DNA from 3 places in the Pseudomonas sp. 05L36 genome. Region 2 is predicted to be linked to each of the others. Evidence: predicted binding sites of a transcription regulator. Region 2 holds the regulator's gene; each other region holds the start of a gene.
The links. Region 2 encodes sigma-54, which starts transcription at its own class of promoters, with help from an activator protein. Its sites were predicted from a motif close to ANTGGCATNNANNTTGCTNT; they were not measured.
Positions count from the first base shown of each region.

Region 1: flgB (flagellar basal body rod protein FlgB) is a predicted target of sigma-54. The motif match lies at 2,227-2,246, and genes of this name have one in related genera.
Region 3: AC1DKH_RS12435 (CmpA/NrtA family ABC transporter substrate-binding protein) is a predicted target of sigma-54. The motif match lies at 2,545-2,564, and genes of this name have one in related genera.

Region 1 covers NZ_JBFTOU010000008.1:246,999-251,139, forward strand. Annotated here, with positions in the region: gene flgE (flagellar hook protein FlgE) at 1-560, opposite strand, end outside; gene flgD (flagellar hook assembly protein FlgD) at 592-1,314, opposite strand; gene flgC (flagellar basal body rod protein FlgC) at 1,330-1,773, opposite strand; gene flgB (flagellar basal body rod protein FlgB) at 1,777-2,184, opposite strand; gene cheR (protein-glutamate O-methyltransferase CheR) at 2,555-3,382, opposite strand; gene AC1DKH_RS12065 (chemotaxis protein CheV) at 3,428-4,141, opposite strand, start outside.
Region 2 covers NZ_JBFTOU010000006.1:152,008-156,148, forward strand. Annotated here, with positions in the region: gene lptC (LPS export ABC transporter periplasmic protein LptC) at 1-378, shown strand, start outside; gene lptA (lipopolysaccharide transport periplasmic protein LptA) at 365-913, shown strand; gene lptB (LPS export ABC transporter ATP-binding protein) at 913-1,638, shown strand; gene AC1DKH_RS09155 (RNA polymerase factor sigma-54) at 1,822-3,315, shown strand; gene hpf (ribosome hibernation-promoting factor, HPF/YfiA family) at 3,390-3,698, shown strand; gene ptsN (PTS IIA-like nitrogen regulatory protein PtsN) at 3,711-4,141, shown strand, end outside.
Region 3 covers NZ_JBFTOU010000009.1:87,159-91,299, reverse strand. Annotated here, with positions in the region: gene AC1DKH_RS12445 (nitrate/nitrite transporter) at 1-292, opposite strand, end outside; gene AC1DKH_RS12440 (ANTAR domain-containing response regulator) at 626-1,201, opposite strand; gene AC1DKH_RS12435 (CmpA/NrtA family ABC transporter substrate-binding protein) at 1,217-2,428, opposite strand; gene AC1DKH_RS12430 (quinone-dependent dihydroorotate dehydrogenase) at 2,657-3,676, shown strand; gene rmf (ribosome modulation factor) at 3,911-4,126, opposite strand.

The DNA.
Region 1 (4,141 bases), on a different contig from region 2:
AAGGTCTCGGTCTTGGACGGGTCAAACTTGTTCGCCGCAACCGTCTGGTCGATCACCGCCGAGGTGGAGTTCAGGTTGATCGTCGACGACACGGTGCTGGTGGATTTCGGTGCCAGGTTGGAGGTGTCGATGCGCAGGTCGGTCAGCACGCCATTGACGATCTTGCCGTTGGCATCCACACCGTAACCTTGCAGGCGGGCCGTACCGTCGCTGTTGGTGACGTAGCCTTCCTTGTCGGTCTTGAATGTACCGGCACGGGTGTAGGTCAGCGAACCGTTGTTGCTCAGGACAAAGAAACCGTTGCCCTGGATACCCATGTCGAGCACGTTACCGGTGTTGCTTACGTCACCCTGGCCGAACTGCTGGGAAACGTTGGCCAGGCGCACGCCGTTGCCGACGGTCTTGCTGCCGGTGCCCAGGCGGGTCGCCGAGTACACGTCTTCGAATTCTGCACGGGACGATTTGAAACCGGTGGTCGCGACGTTGGCGATGTTGTTGCCGGTCACGTCCAGTTGTTTGTTGGCTGCATAGAGACCGCTAAGGCCGATATTGAAAGACATCATCCACTCCTTTGTGCCGTGTTAGTCGGCTCTACATACCAATGGTTTGTACTTTGGACAGGGCAACGCTGCCCAGCCCGGCCAGATTGAGCATCAACTCACCGCCGGTCTGGCTGATGGTCACGCTGTTGACGGTCGCCGGCAGGTTGGTGATCAACGCGACGGACTGGCCATCGATCGTGCTCGTGGCGCCGAAGGTGTAGGTGCCCGCCGGTACCGTCTCACCCGCATCGTTCTTGCCGTCCCAGATGAAGCTGGCGTTGCCGGCCTTCTGCGAACCGAGGTCGATGGTGCGCACGGTCTTGCCGGTTGAGTCGGTGATCTTCAGGGTGGCGGACGCCACCGAAGACGGTACCACCACCGTGCCGCTGAGGCTCTTGGTGGTATCGACCACGGCCTTGTCACCCGGAGCGATGACCGAACGGCCCACCAGCGACGATGCCTGCAAGGCCTGGGACGAGTTGTAGTTGCTGGCCAGGCCGCTCACGGTGTTGTTGAGCGTGGTGATGCCTTCCAGGCTGCTGAACTGCGCCAACTGGGCCACGAACGCGCCGTTGTCTTGGGGCTCCAGCGGGTTCTGGTTTTTCAGCTGGGTCACCAGCAACTGCAGGAACGCATCCTTGCCCAGGGCCTTGTTGCCCGTGGCGCTGCCGGTTGCCGACGCGAGGCCGTCAGTCGTGGCGTTGGTCTTGATCGAGGAGTTGGCCAGGATATCGTTGAGGCTCAAACCGCTGGTGGAATCGGTAACACTCATCTGAGTCGTCCCTTATCACTGACCGAGGGTCAGGACCTTCTGCATCATGGTTTTGGCGGTGTTCATCATTTCGGCGTTGGTCTGGAACGAACGGCTCGCAGAAATCATGTCGGCCATTTCTTCAACCACGTTGACGTTCGGGTAGTAGACGTAGCCCTTGGCATCGGCCGCCGGATGGTTCGGCTCGTAGCGCGCCTCGAGGTTGCTCTGGTCTTCGACCACCCCCAGCACCTGCACGCCCTGACCGGCGGCATCCTGGTTCTGGAACAGCGAGTCGCTGCCGCCGCTCTGGCCGCCCTGGAACATGGTGGCGAACACTGGATGACGCGCGCGGTAGGTCTGGTCGATGCTCGACGAAACCGTCTCGGCGTTGGCGATGTTCGAAGCGACGGTGTTCAAACGCGTGGTCTGCGCACTCATGCCGCTACCGGCAATGTTGAAAACACTGGATAGAGACATGGCTTACTCTCCGCGCAGGGCTGACACCAGCCCTTTGAATTTGCTGTTGAGCAGGGTGAAGCTGGCCTGGAAGCCGATCGCGTTTTGCGCGTAGTTCGACTGTTCCAGCTGGGCGTCCACGGTGTTCTGGTCGATCGACGGTTGCATCGGCGTGCGATACAGCAACGACTCGTCGCCATTGCCCAGGCCTTCAGCCTCGATGTGACGGCTGTTGGTCATGTTCAGGGCGAAGGTGCCGCTTTTGGTTTTCTCGTTCTGCTCGGCGAGCACTTTCGAGAAGTCCAGGTCCCGAGCCTTGTAGTTCGGGGTATCGGCGTTGGCGATGTTGTTGGCCAGGACTTCGGCACGCTGGGCGCGGAAGCCCAGGGCTTGTTCGTGGATACCGAGCGCTTTATCGAAGCTGATGCTCATGTCGGGAAACCTTCGGGTGACCTGATTTTTCGTAGGATCAACTTAGCAAGCCCCATGCCAATTCAAAAAAGCCCGGAAACCGGGGCTTTGCCGGCCATGGCAACGCGGCAATGCCAGAAAAGCGGCAACGGTTTTCCGCCGCATGCCGCTTTTCTGCCGCCTCCTTACCCTTTTCAGAACACCGCCGGCCACTGTGGGAGCGAGCCTGCTCGCGATAGCGGTGTGTCTGGCAAAGTTGAACTCGACTGTCAGGACGCCATCGCGAGCAGGCTCGCTCCCACAGGGAAATGCAGTGCTTGCGAGAAATCATCAGGCACAAAAAAACGGGAGTCCCTGAGGACTCCCGTTTTTTATGCGCGCCACTTTTGCATCACTTCGCCTGGTAAATGATCCCCGGGCTGCACTGGACCATCTGGTAATGATCCGGCAACCCGTTCAGCGCTTCGGAAGCACCGAGGAACAGGTAACCGCCCCGCTTCAACGTGCTGTGGATGCGCAACAGGATGTCCTTCTTCACCTCGGCGGAGAAGTAGATCAACACGTTGCGGCAGAACACGATGTCGAACTTGCCCAGACTCGCGTAGCTGTCCAGCAGGTTGAAGGAACGGAATTCCACGCGGCTCTTGATCGGCGCCTTGATCGCCCAGCGTCCCGGTCCTTTCGGGTCGAAATAACGCTGCAGACGCTCGGGCGACAGACCGCGGCCGATGGCCAGGCTGTCGTACTCACCGGTCTTGCAGTTGTTCAGCATGGTGCCGGACAGGTCGGTGGCAACGATCTGCACACCCATCCTCAACTGACCCATGTTGACCCGCTCGAACTCGTCGATGGACATCGACAGCGAATAGGGTTCCTGGCCCGACGAGCATGCCGCCGACCAGATGCGCAGGCGCTGGCCGGGACTGGCCTTGATCGCTTCGGGCAGGACCTTGTTCTTCAAGACTTCAAACGGGTAGGTGTCTCGAAACCACAGGGTTTCATTGGTGGTCATGGCATCCACCACCTGCTCGCGCAAACCGCTGCGCGGTTGCGTCTGCATGCGCTGAACCAGCTCACCCAAAGACTTGATGCCTTGCTGTTCCATCAGTTTGTTGAGACGGCTGGAGACCAGGTACTGCTTGTTTTCACCGAGCAAAATGCCACAGGCTTTTTCCAGGAATACCCGGAACTGTTCGAAATCCAAATTACCCGTAGACAATGATGCCGCCTCTTAAATCGTGTTGACTGCCTGGGGTGCGAACCCCTAGCTGAAATCTGCTGCTTTGATCCGGTCGACTACCCGGGATGCCAGGTCATCAGGACGGAATTTGGCCAGGAAGTCATCGGCACCGACCTTCTTGACCATCGCCTGATTGAATACCCCCGACAACGAAGTATGCAGGATGATATGAAGCTTTTGCATGCGCGGGTCGTTGCGGATTTCCGCCGTCAGGGTGTACCCGTCCATCTCCGGCATCTCGATGTCGGAGATCATCATCAGGAACTCTTCTTCCGGTTTCTTGCCCTCGTCGACCAGTTTGCGCAGGTAATCCAGCGCTTGCCGACCATCGTTCAACGCCACCACTTCGACGCCGACCGTTTGCAGGCAACGCGTGACCTGCTTGCGCGCCACCGACGAGTCATCGACCGTCAGCACTCGCAACGAAAGCGCCTTGTGCCGGGTTTCGACATCCACCACACCCACGGAAATCGCTTCCGGCGTCGGTGCCACTTCCGCCAGCACCTTCTCGACGTCGATGATTTCGACCAACTGATTGTCGACCCGCGTCACCGCCGTCAGGTAGTGATCGCGCCCGGTGCCCTTGGGCGGCGGATGGATCTCCTCCCAGTTCATGTTGACGATGCGCTCCACCGAGCGGACCAGGAAACCCTGGGTCTTGGTGTTGTACTCCGTGATGATCACGAAGGGATTGTTCTTGTCCTTCAACGCACCGGAGCCAGTCGCCATTGCCAGATC
Region 2 (4,141 bases):
GATCTGGTGTCCGACAAGGTCGAGCACCTGAAAGCGACCGAGGTGACATTGCTGACCAACCCCGACCTGAATGTGTTCCGCGGCACTGAATTTCCGTGGCACGTCCAGAGCCTGCACGGCGAGGTCAACCCTGATGGCACACAGGTCGAACTGATCGATGACGTGCGCATCACGCGCTTCGACGAGAAAAACCGTAAAACCCTGATCACCAGCACCCGCATGACCGTGTTCCCGCAGCAGCAATATGCGCAGACAGAGCAAGACGTTAGAATCGACGGCGCTGGCGGTGTATCGACTGGCAAGGGAATGAAGGCGTATTTGAAAGAAAGCAGGATACACCTGCTATCGAACGTAAGAGGACAGTATGAGGCTCGTTAAAACCCTCCCGATTTTGCTCAGTCTGGGCGCAGCACTGGGAAGCGTGAGCGCCTGGGCTCTGCCGGAAGATCAACAGCAGCCTATCCGCATTCAGGCCGACGATGCCCAACTGGACGACAAGCAAGGTATTGCCATCTATACCGGTGACGTGATCATTACCCAAGGTACGATGAAGGTTACCGGCAACAAGGTGACCATGACCCGCACCCCGAATGGCGACATCGACGTGGTTACCTCGGTGGGCAACCTGGCCTACTTCGAGCAACTGCAAACGGCGGGCGACACCAAACCCGTCCAGGGCTGGGGTGTGACCATCCAGTACCACGCAACGCAAAATCGCGTTGTGCTGATCGACAAGGCCAAAGTCATCGACAAGGACAACAACACCACCCAAGGTGAGAAAATCGTCTACGACACCGAGAAGAAGCTGGCCAGCGCCGGTCGCGCCACCGGCAGCAAGGTGACCGAGTCGCGTCCGCGTATCGACATGGTGATCCAGCCGAAGAAGAAAACCGACGAGAAAAAGGCCCAGTAATGGCAACTCTGAAAGCTCAGCATCTGGCCAAGAGCTACAAGAGCCGCCAGGTCGTGCGCGACGTCAGCCTGTCCATCGACAGCGGTCAGATCGTCGGCCTGCTTGGCCCGAACGGCGCCGGCAAGACCACCTGCTTCTACATGATCGTCGGTCTGGTGCAGGCCGACCAGGGCCGCGTCCTGATCGATGACCTGGACATCAGCCACCAGCCGATGCACGGCCGCGCAAAGGCTGGTATCGGCTACCTGCCGCAAGAAGCATCGATCTTCCGCAAACTGTCGGTGGCCGACAACATCATGGCCATCCTCGAGACCCGCAAGGAACTCGACAAGGCCGGTCGGCGCAAGGAACTGGAAAGCCTGCTGCAGGAATTCCACATCAGCCACATCCGCGACAACCTCGGCATGAGCCTGTCTGGTGGTGAGCGCCGTCGCGTGGAAATCGCCCGAGCCCTGGCCACCAACCCGAAATTCATCCTCCTCGACGAACCCTTCGCCGGCGTGGACCCGATTTCGGTCGGGGACATCAAGCAGATCATTCACCACCTCAAGGCCAAAGGCATTGGCGTGCTGATCACCGACCACAACGTTCGTGAAACCCTGGATATCTGCGAAACCGCCTACATCGTCAACGACGGCCAACTGATCGCCGAAGGCGACGCTGAAACCATCCTGGCCAACGACCTGGTGAAGGAAGTGTACCTGGGCCACGAATTCCGCCTGTAAGACACCGAGGTGCGAGACTGGTCGACGAGCGCTTGTCTCGATAAAAAACAACTCTTTTTTATTGTTACAGTGCTCTAGGCAAACACGACAGTTTCAGGCATATAATTTGCTTATGTTTGGCGCCCCGGCGCCCTGTAGTGGATGGCGCGTGTGCGCCGGCGAATAAGGTGTTAAGCCCCTGCCATGAAACCATCGCTAGTCTTGAGAATGGGCCAGCAGCTGACGATGACACCGCAGCTGCAACAGGCTATCCGCCTGCTCCAATTGTCGACCCTGGACCTGCAACAGGAAATCCAGGAGGCCCTGGAGTCCAATCCGATGCTCGAACGCCAGGAAGAAGGCGACGACTTCGATAACACCGACCCCTTGGCCGACAACGCCGAACAGAAGCCCAACACCGACATCCAGGAACCCTCCTACCAGGAAACCGCCCCGACGGTTGATAACCTCGATGAGGGTGACTGGAACGAGCGCATCCCCAACGAACTCCCCGTCGACACCGCGTGGGAAGACGTTTACCAGACCAGCGCCAGCAGCCTGCCCAGCAATGACGACGACGAGTGGGACTTCACCACCCGTACCTCGGCCGGCGAAAGCTTGCAAAGCCACTTGCTGTGGCAACTGAACCTGGCCCCGATGTCCGACACCGATCGCCTGATCGCCGTGACCCTGATCGACTGCATCAACAATCAGGGCTACCTGGACGAAACCCTCGAGGAAATCCTCGACGCCTTCGATCCGGAACTGGACATCGAACTGGACGAAATCGAAGCGGTCCTGCATCGCATCCAGCAATTCGAGCCCGCCGGCATCGGCGCCCGCAACCTGGGCGAATGCCTGCTGCTGCAATTGCGCCAGCTACCCGCCAAGACCCCTTGGCTGGCTGAGGCCAAGCGCCTGGTCACCGATTACATCGACTTGCTTGGCAGCCGCGACTATAGCCAACTGATGCGCCGCATGAAGCTCAAGGAAGATGAACTACGCCAGGTCATCGAGCTGGTCCAGAGCCTCAACCCGCGCCCGGGTTCGCAGATCGAGTCCACCGAAGCCGAGTATGTCGTTCCTGACGTTATCGTGCGCAAGGACAACGAGCGCTGGCTGGTGGAGCTGAATCAGGAGTCGGTGCCACGGCTGCGGGTCAACGCCCAGTACGCCGGTTTCGTGCGCCGCGCCGACACCAGCGCCGACAACACGTTCATGCGCAATCAGTTGCAGGAGGCCCGCTGGTTCATCAAGAGCCTGCAAAGCCGCAATGAAACCCTTATGAAGGTTGCCACCCAGATCGTCGAGCATCAGCGTGGTTTCCTCGAATATGGCGACGAAGCCATGAAGCCGTTGGTCCTGCATGACATCGCCGAAGCGGTCGGCATGCATGAGTCGACGATTTCACGGGTGACCACCCAGAAGTTCATGCACACCCCCCGGGGCATTTATGAACTGAAGTACTTTTTCTCCAGTCACGTCAGCACCTCCGAAGGCGGCGAATGCTCGTCCACGGCGATCCGCGCGATCATCAAAAAACTGGTTGCCGCGGAAAATCAGAAAAAGCCATTGAGTGACAGCAAGATCGCTGGTTTACTGGAGGCACAAGGCATTCAGGTGGCTCGCCGCACCGTCGCCAAGTACCGCGAATCCCTCGGGATCGCGCCTTCGAGCGAACGCAAGCGGTTGATGTAGAGCCACGCCACAGCGTTCCAGTGGCAGGCATTTCTGCCTGCCGCTTTATGCACTGGCAACGAAGGAGAAGCTGTATGCAAGTCAACATCAGTGGACACCAACTGGAAGTGACCGAACCTCTTCGCACCTACATCGGCGAAAAACTCGAACGATTGGAGCGACATTTCGACAAGATCACTAATGTGCAGGTCACGATGACCGTCGAAAAACTGAAGCAGAAAATCGAAGCCACGCTGCATATTCCCGGGAATGAAGTGGTCGCCAACGCGGAACATACCGATATGTACGCCGCGATCGACGCACTCACCGACAAGCTGGATAAACAACTCAAAAAGCATAAGGAAAAGACCCAGAGCCTCCTCCAGGGTGCAACCGGTCGTTAACACTCCCAACCCATGATCCGACTTGAAAGTATCCTGACCCCCGGCCGTTCCCTGGTGAACGTGCCGGGCGGCAGTAAAAAGAAAGCCCTCGAGCAAATTGCCAATCTGATCGCCCGCGAAGTGCCGGCCCTGGAGATGCAAGATGTCTTCGAGGCACTGATTGCCCGTGAAAAACTCGGCTCCACCGGTTTTGGCAACGGCATCGCTATTCCACACTGCCGTCTCAAGGGCTGTGTTTCACCCATCAGTGCATTGATGCACCTGGACGCCCCTATCGACTTCGACGCCATCGACGGCGCGCCGGTTGACTTGCTGTTCGTATTGCTGGTCCCGGAAGCCGCCACCGATGCGCACCTTGAGCTGCTGCGACAAATCGCCAGCATGCTCGACCGCAAGGAAGTTCGCGAAAAACTGCGTAATGCTGCAAGCAACGAAGCCCTGTA
Region 3 (4,141 bases), on a different contig from region 2:
CGACTTTCCAGGCGACGAACAGGGCGCAGATGACGATCACCTGGCCGATTATCCCGGCGGTTTTTGGCGACAGGCGATCAGCCAGCAGGCCCATCGCAAAGCGCAATACAGCCCCGGCCAGAATCGGCGTGGCAACCACCAGTCCCCGTTGCTGCGTCGTCAGGTGCAGGTCGGCAGCGATCTGTACCGCCAAAGGACCGAGCAGGTACCAGACCATGAAACTCAGGTCGAAATAGAGGAAGGCTGCGAACAATGTGGGTGTATGGCCGGATTTCCAGAAGCTTGAATTCATTGCGCACCTCAGCTGTGAAGAGTCTCGAAAGGAGTCATGAGCTTGCAGGTGGGGCGCCGATACGGCCGCACCACCGGCCCCGTGCTGTGGGGCCAAAACGAAAAAACGCCGCCACCCGATTCGCCAGGGGCAAATGAGGTGCGCGACGTCTTTGTCGTAGGTGGGGCAACCGCCGTTGGTTACCTGTGGTGATTACCTAGCCAGATCTGTGCCATATCGGAAATGTGCGTAAAGCAAAAAAGATCGTCCGAACGCGGCCCGAGCCTTCGGCAGCTCCTGCGGGGTGCATACATTCCCCTGTAGGAGCTGCCGAAGGCTGCGATCTTTTGTTGTTCAACCCAATAATTCGCTCATGGCAATAATCTGCTCCGCCACTTGAATCAGCTTCTGCTGTCGGCTCATCGCCTGGCGGCGCATCAGCGTGTAGGCCTCTTCCTCGTTGCAGTCCTTCATTTTCATCAGCAGCCCCTTGGCCAGTTCGATGCGCTTGCGCTCGGCCAGTTGCTGGTCGCGGGCTTGCAACTGGGCACGCAAGGCCTGATCGCTTTCGAAGCGTGCCATGGCCACATCGAGAATCGGCTGCAGGCGTTGTGCGTGAATGCCTTCGACGATGTAGGCACTGACTCCGGACTTGATCGCCTGTCGCATCACACCGGGGTCGTGTTCGTCGGTGAACATCACTATCGGTCGTGGCTGGTCGCGAGTCACCAGCACCACTTGTTCTATGACATCGCGACCCGGTGACTCGGTATCGATCAGAATCACATCCGGACGCACCGTTTCGACGCGTTCGGGCAGGTCGATGGTCAGGCCGGATTCATCGATCACTTCAAATCCGGCTTCGGTCAAGGCGGCCTTCAGGCGTCCGACTTTCTTGGCGGTGTCGTTGATCAGCAGGATACGCAGCATGTTCGTGGTCTCCTGTCAGCGGCTGGCGGATCGATGGGAGCTGTCGCTCATGGCGTGCAGTTTGAAACTACGGGCGTAACCGGCCGGGTCCGAGCCGTCCCAGATCTTGCCGTCGATCAACTGGCTGCTGCGCATTTCCTCAGCTGGTGAGGCGACGCCGACGGCACTGGCGGCCTCACGGTAGAGGTCCAGTTGCTGGACCTGCCGGGCCACAGCGAGATAGTCCGGGTCATCGCGCAACAAGCCCCAGCGGCGGAACTGGGTCATGAACCACATGCCGTCGGACAGGTACGGCAGGTTGACCTCGCCATCCCCGTGCAAGCGCAGTGCGTGCGGGTCTTGCCAGCGATGGCCAAGGCCGTCGGCGTATTCGCCCAGCAGGCGCGGTTCGATACAGTCCAGTGGCGCGTCAAGGTACTGATCGGCACTGAGCAATTGTGCGGTACTGCGGCGATTCTCGGTGCTTTCTTCGATGAAACGGCTGGCCTCCAGAACCGCCATCACCAACGCCCGGGCAGTATTGGGGTATTGCTCGACGAACGCGCGGGTGCAGCCGAGGACTTTTTCCGGATGATCGGGCCAGAGGGTCTGGGTCGTGGCCAGGGTGAAGCCGAGGTCCTGTTGCACGGCGCTGGCGGACCAGGGTTCGCCGACGCAGAACCCGTCGATACGCCCGGCTCGCAGGTGCGCGACCATTTGCGGTGGCGGCACCACCACGCTGTCGACATCCTGCAATGGGTGAATGCCCTGGCTGGCGAGCCAGTAATACAACCACATGGCGTGGGTGCCGGTTGGAAACGTCTGGGCGAAGGTGAGTTTTGAGCGAGTTTGGTGCACGTGCCGATCCAGTGCTTCAGGACTGGTCACTCCAAGCGCCTGCAAGCCGCGGGACAGGTTGATGCTCTGGCCGTTCTGATTCAGGCCCATCAACACAGCCATGTCGGTCGCGGCCACGCCACCGATGCCCAGGTGTACGGCATAAATCAGACCGTAGAGGCTGTGGGCGGCATCGAGTTCACCGCTGACCAGTTTGTCCCGCAGGTTGGCCCAGGACGACTGACGCTTGAGGTTCAGGGTCAAGCCGTGGGGTTGGGCGAAGCCCTGGGTGGCGGCGACCACCACCGAGGCGCAGTCGCTCAGGGCCATGAAGCCGAGATTGATTTCGGTTTTTTCCGGGGCATCGCTGCCATTGACCCAGGCCAGAGGGTCGGCTGACGTTTCGTTCATCGCGTGTTCACCTTGCAAAAAAAACGTCGTCCCGAGTTCTTGCGTGAGCAGGCCGGGGACGACGCCATTGTCTTTGCACACATTCGGTCGTTGGCATGGGTGCTGGTGCCCAGAGTGGTGCAAGGCATATGCCATTATCTGTTGATTTGATTACGCGCCTCGCTTGCCACCCCGTTGCCCGGCTATAATCGCCGCCTCAATTCGCCGCCAATCGAGTCAAATCCGCCCATGTACACCCTGGCCCGTCAGCTGTTGTTCAAACTCTCCCCGGAAACCTCCCACGATCTGTCCCTGGACCTGATCGGCGCGGGCGGGCGTCTTGGGCTCAACGGCTTGCTGTGCAAGGCCCCGGCGAAGATGCCGGTGAATGTCATGGGCCTGGACTTCCCGAATCCGGTGGGACTGGCCGCCGGTCTGGACAAGAACGGTGCGGCCATCGATGGTTTCGCCCAACTGGGTTTCGGTTTTGTCGAAATCGGCACCATCACGCCGCGTCCGCAGCCGGGCAACCCGAAGCCACGCCTGTTCCGTTTGCCGGAAGCCGAGGCGATCATCAATCGCATGGGTTTCAACAACCTCGGCGTCGATCACTTGCTGGCTCGCGTGGCAGCGGCCAAGTACAAGGGCGTGCTGGGCATCAACATTGGCAAGAACTTCGATACGCCGGTCGAGCGTGCCGTGGACGACTACCTGATCTGCCTGGACAAGGTTTACGCCCACGCCAGCTATGTGACGGTCAACGTCAGTTCGCCGAACACGCCGGGCCTGCGCAGCCTGCAATTCGGCGACTCGCTCAAGCAGTTGCTGGCCGATCTGGCCGAGCGCCGCGCGGAACTGGCATTGCGTCATGGCAAACATGTACCGCTGGCGATCAAGATCGCGCCGGACATGAGCGACGAAGAAACCGCACAGGTTGCGCAAGCGCTGATCGAAACCGGAATGGATGCCGTGATTGCGACTAACACCACCCTGAGCCGCGTAGGCGTCGAAGGCTTGGAGCATGGTGACGAAGGCGGTGGTTTGTCCGGCGCACCGGTTCGCGACAAGAGCACCCACACCGTGACAGTGCTGGCATCGGAACTGGGTGGTCGGCTGCCGATCATCGCTGCCGGCGGCATTACCGAAGGCAAGCACGCCGCAGAAAAAATCACCGCAGGCGCGAGCCTGGTGCAGATCTACTCGGGCTTCATCTACAAAGGCCCTGCGCTGATTCGTGAGTCGGTAGACGCAATCGCGGCCCTGAGATAAACCCGGTCCCCGTAGGAGCTGCCGAAGGCTGCGATCTTTTGATCTTAAAAAATCAAAATCAAAATCAAAAGATCGCAGCCTTCGGCAGCTCCTACAGGGAATTGGGTTTGTACCGGGCATAAAAAAGGGCTCCTTTAAAGGAGCCCTTGGGCCGGAGCCCGCCGTCCGGATGGGACGCGCATGGTTAACTCGGTACAAAATCAGATTGTCGTGTCGGAGTGTTGTGCCCTGTAATTAGCCGACGGCGTGAAGTTCGTTGAGTTTGTGGATTCCCGCAGTGCCGGTCATACCGTCCCAGTTGTCGCCGCGTCCTTCTCGCCAGCCGTTGATCCAGGCTTGACGTACCGACGGTAGAGTAAAGGGGCAAAGCTCACGGGATTTACCACCAACGCCATATTGATATCCGCGCAAAAATGCTCTTTCCAACGGATCACGCTTAAGTCTTCTCATAGGGTGTTGCCCTCA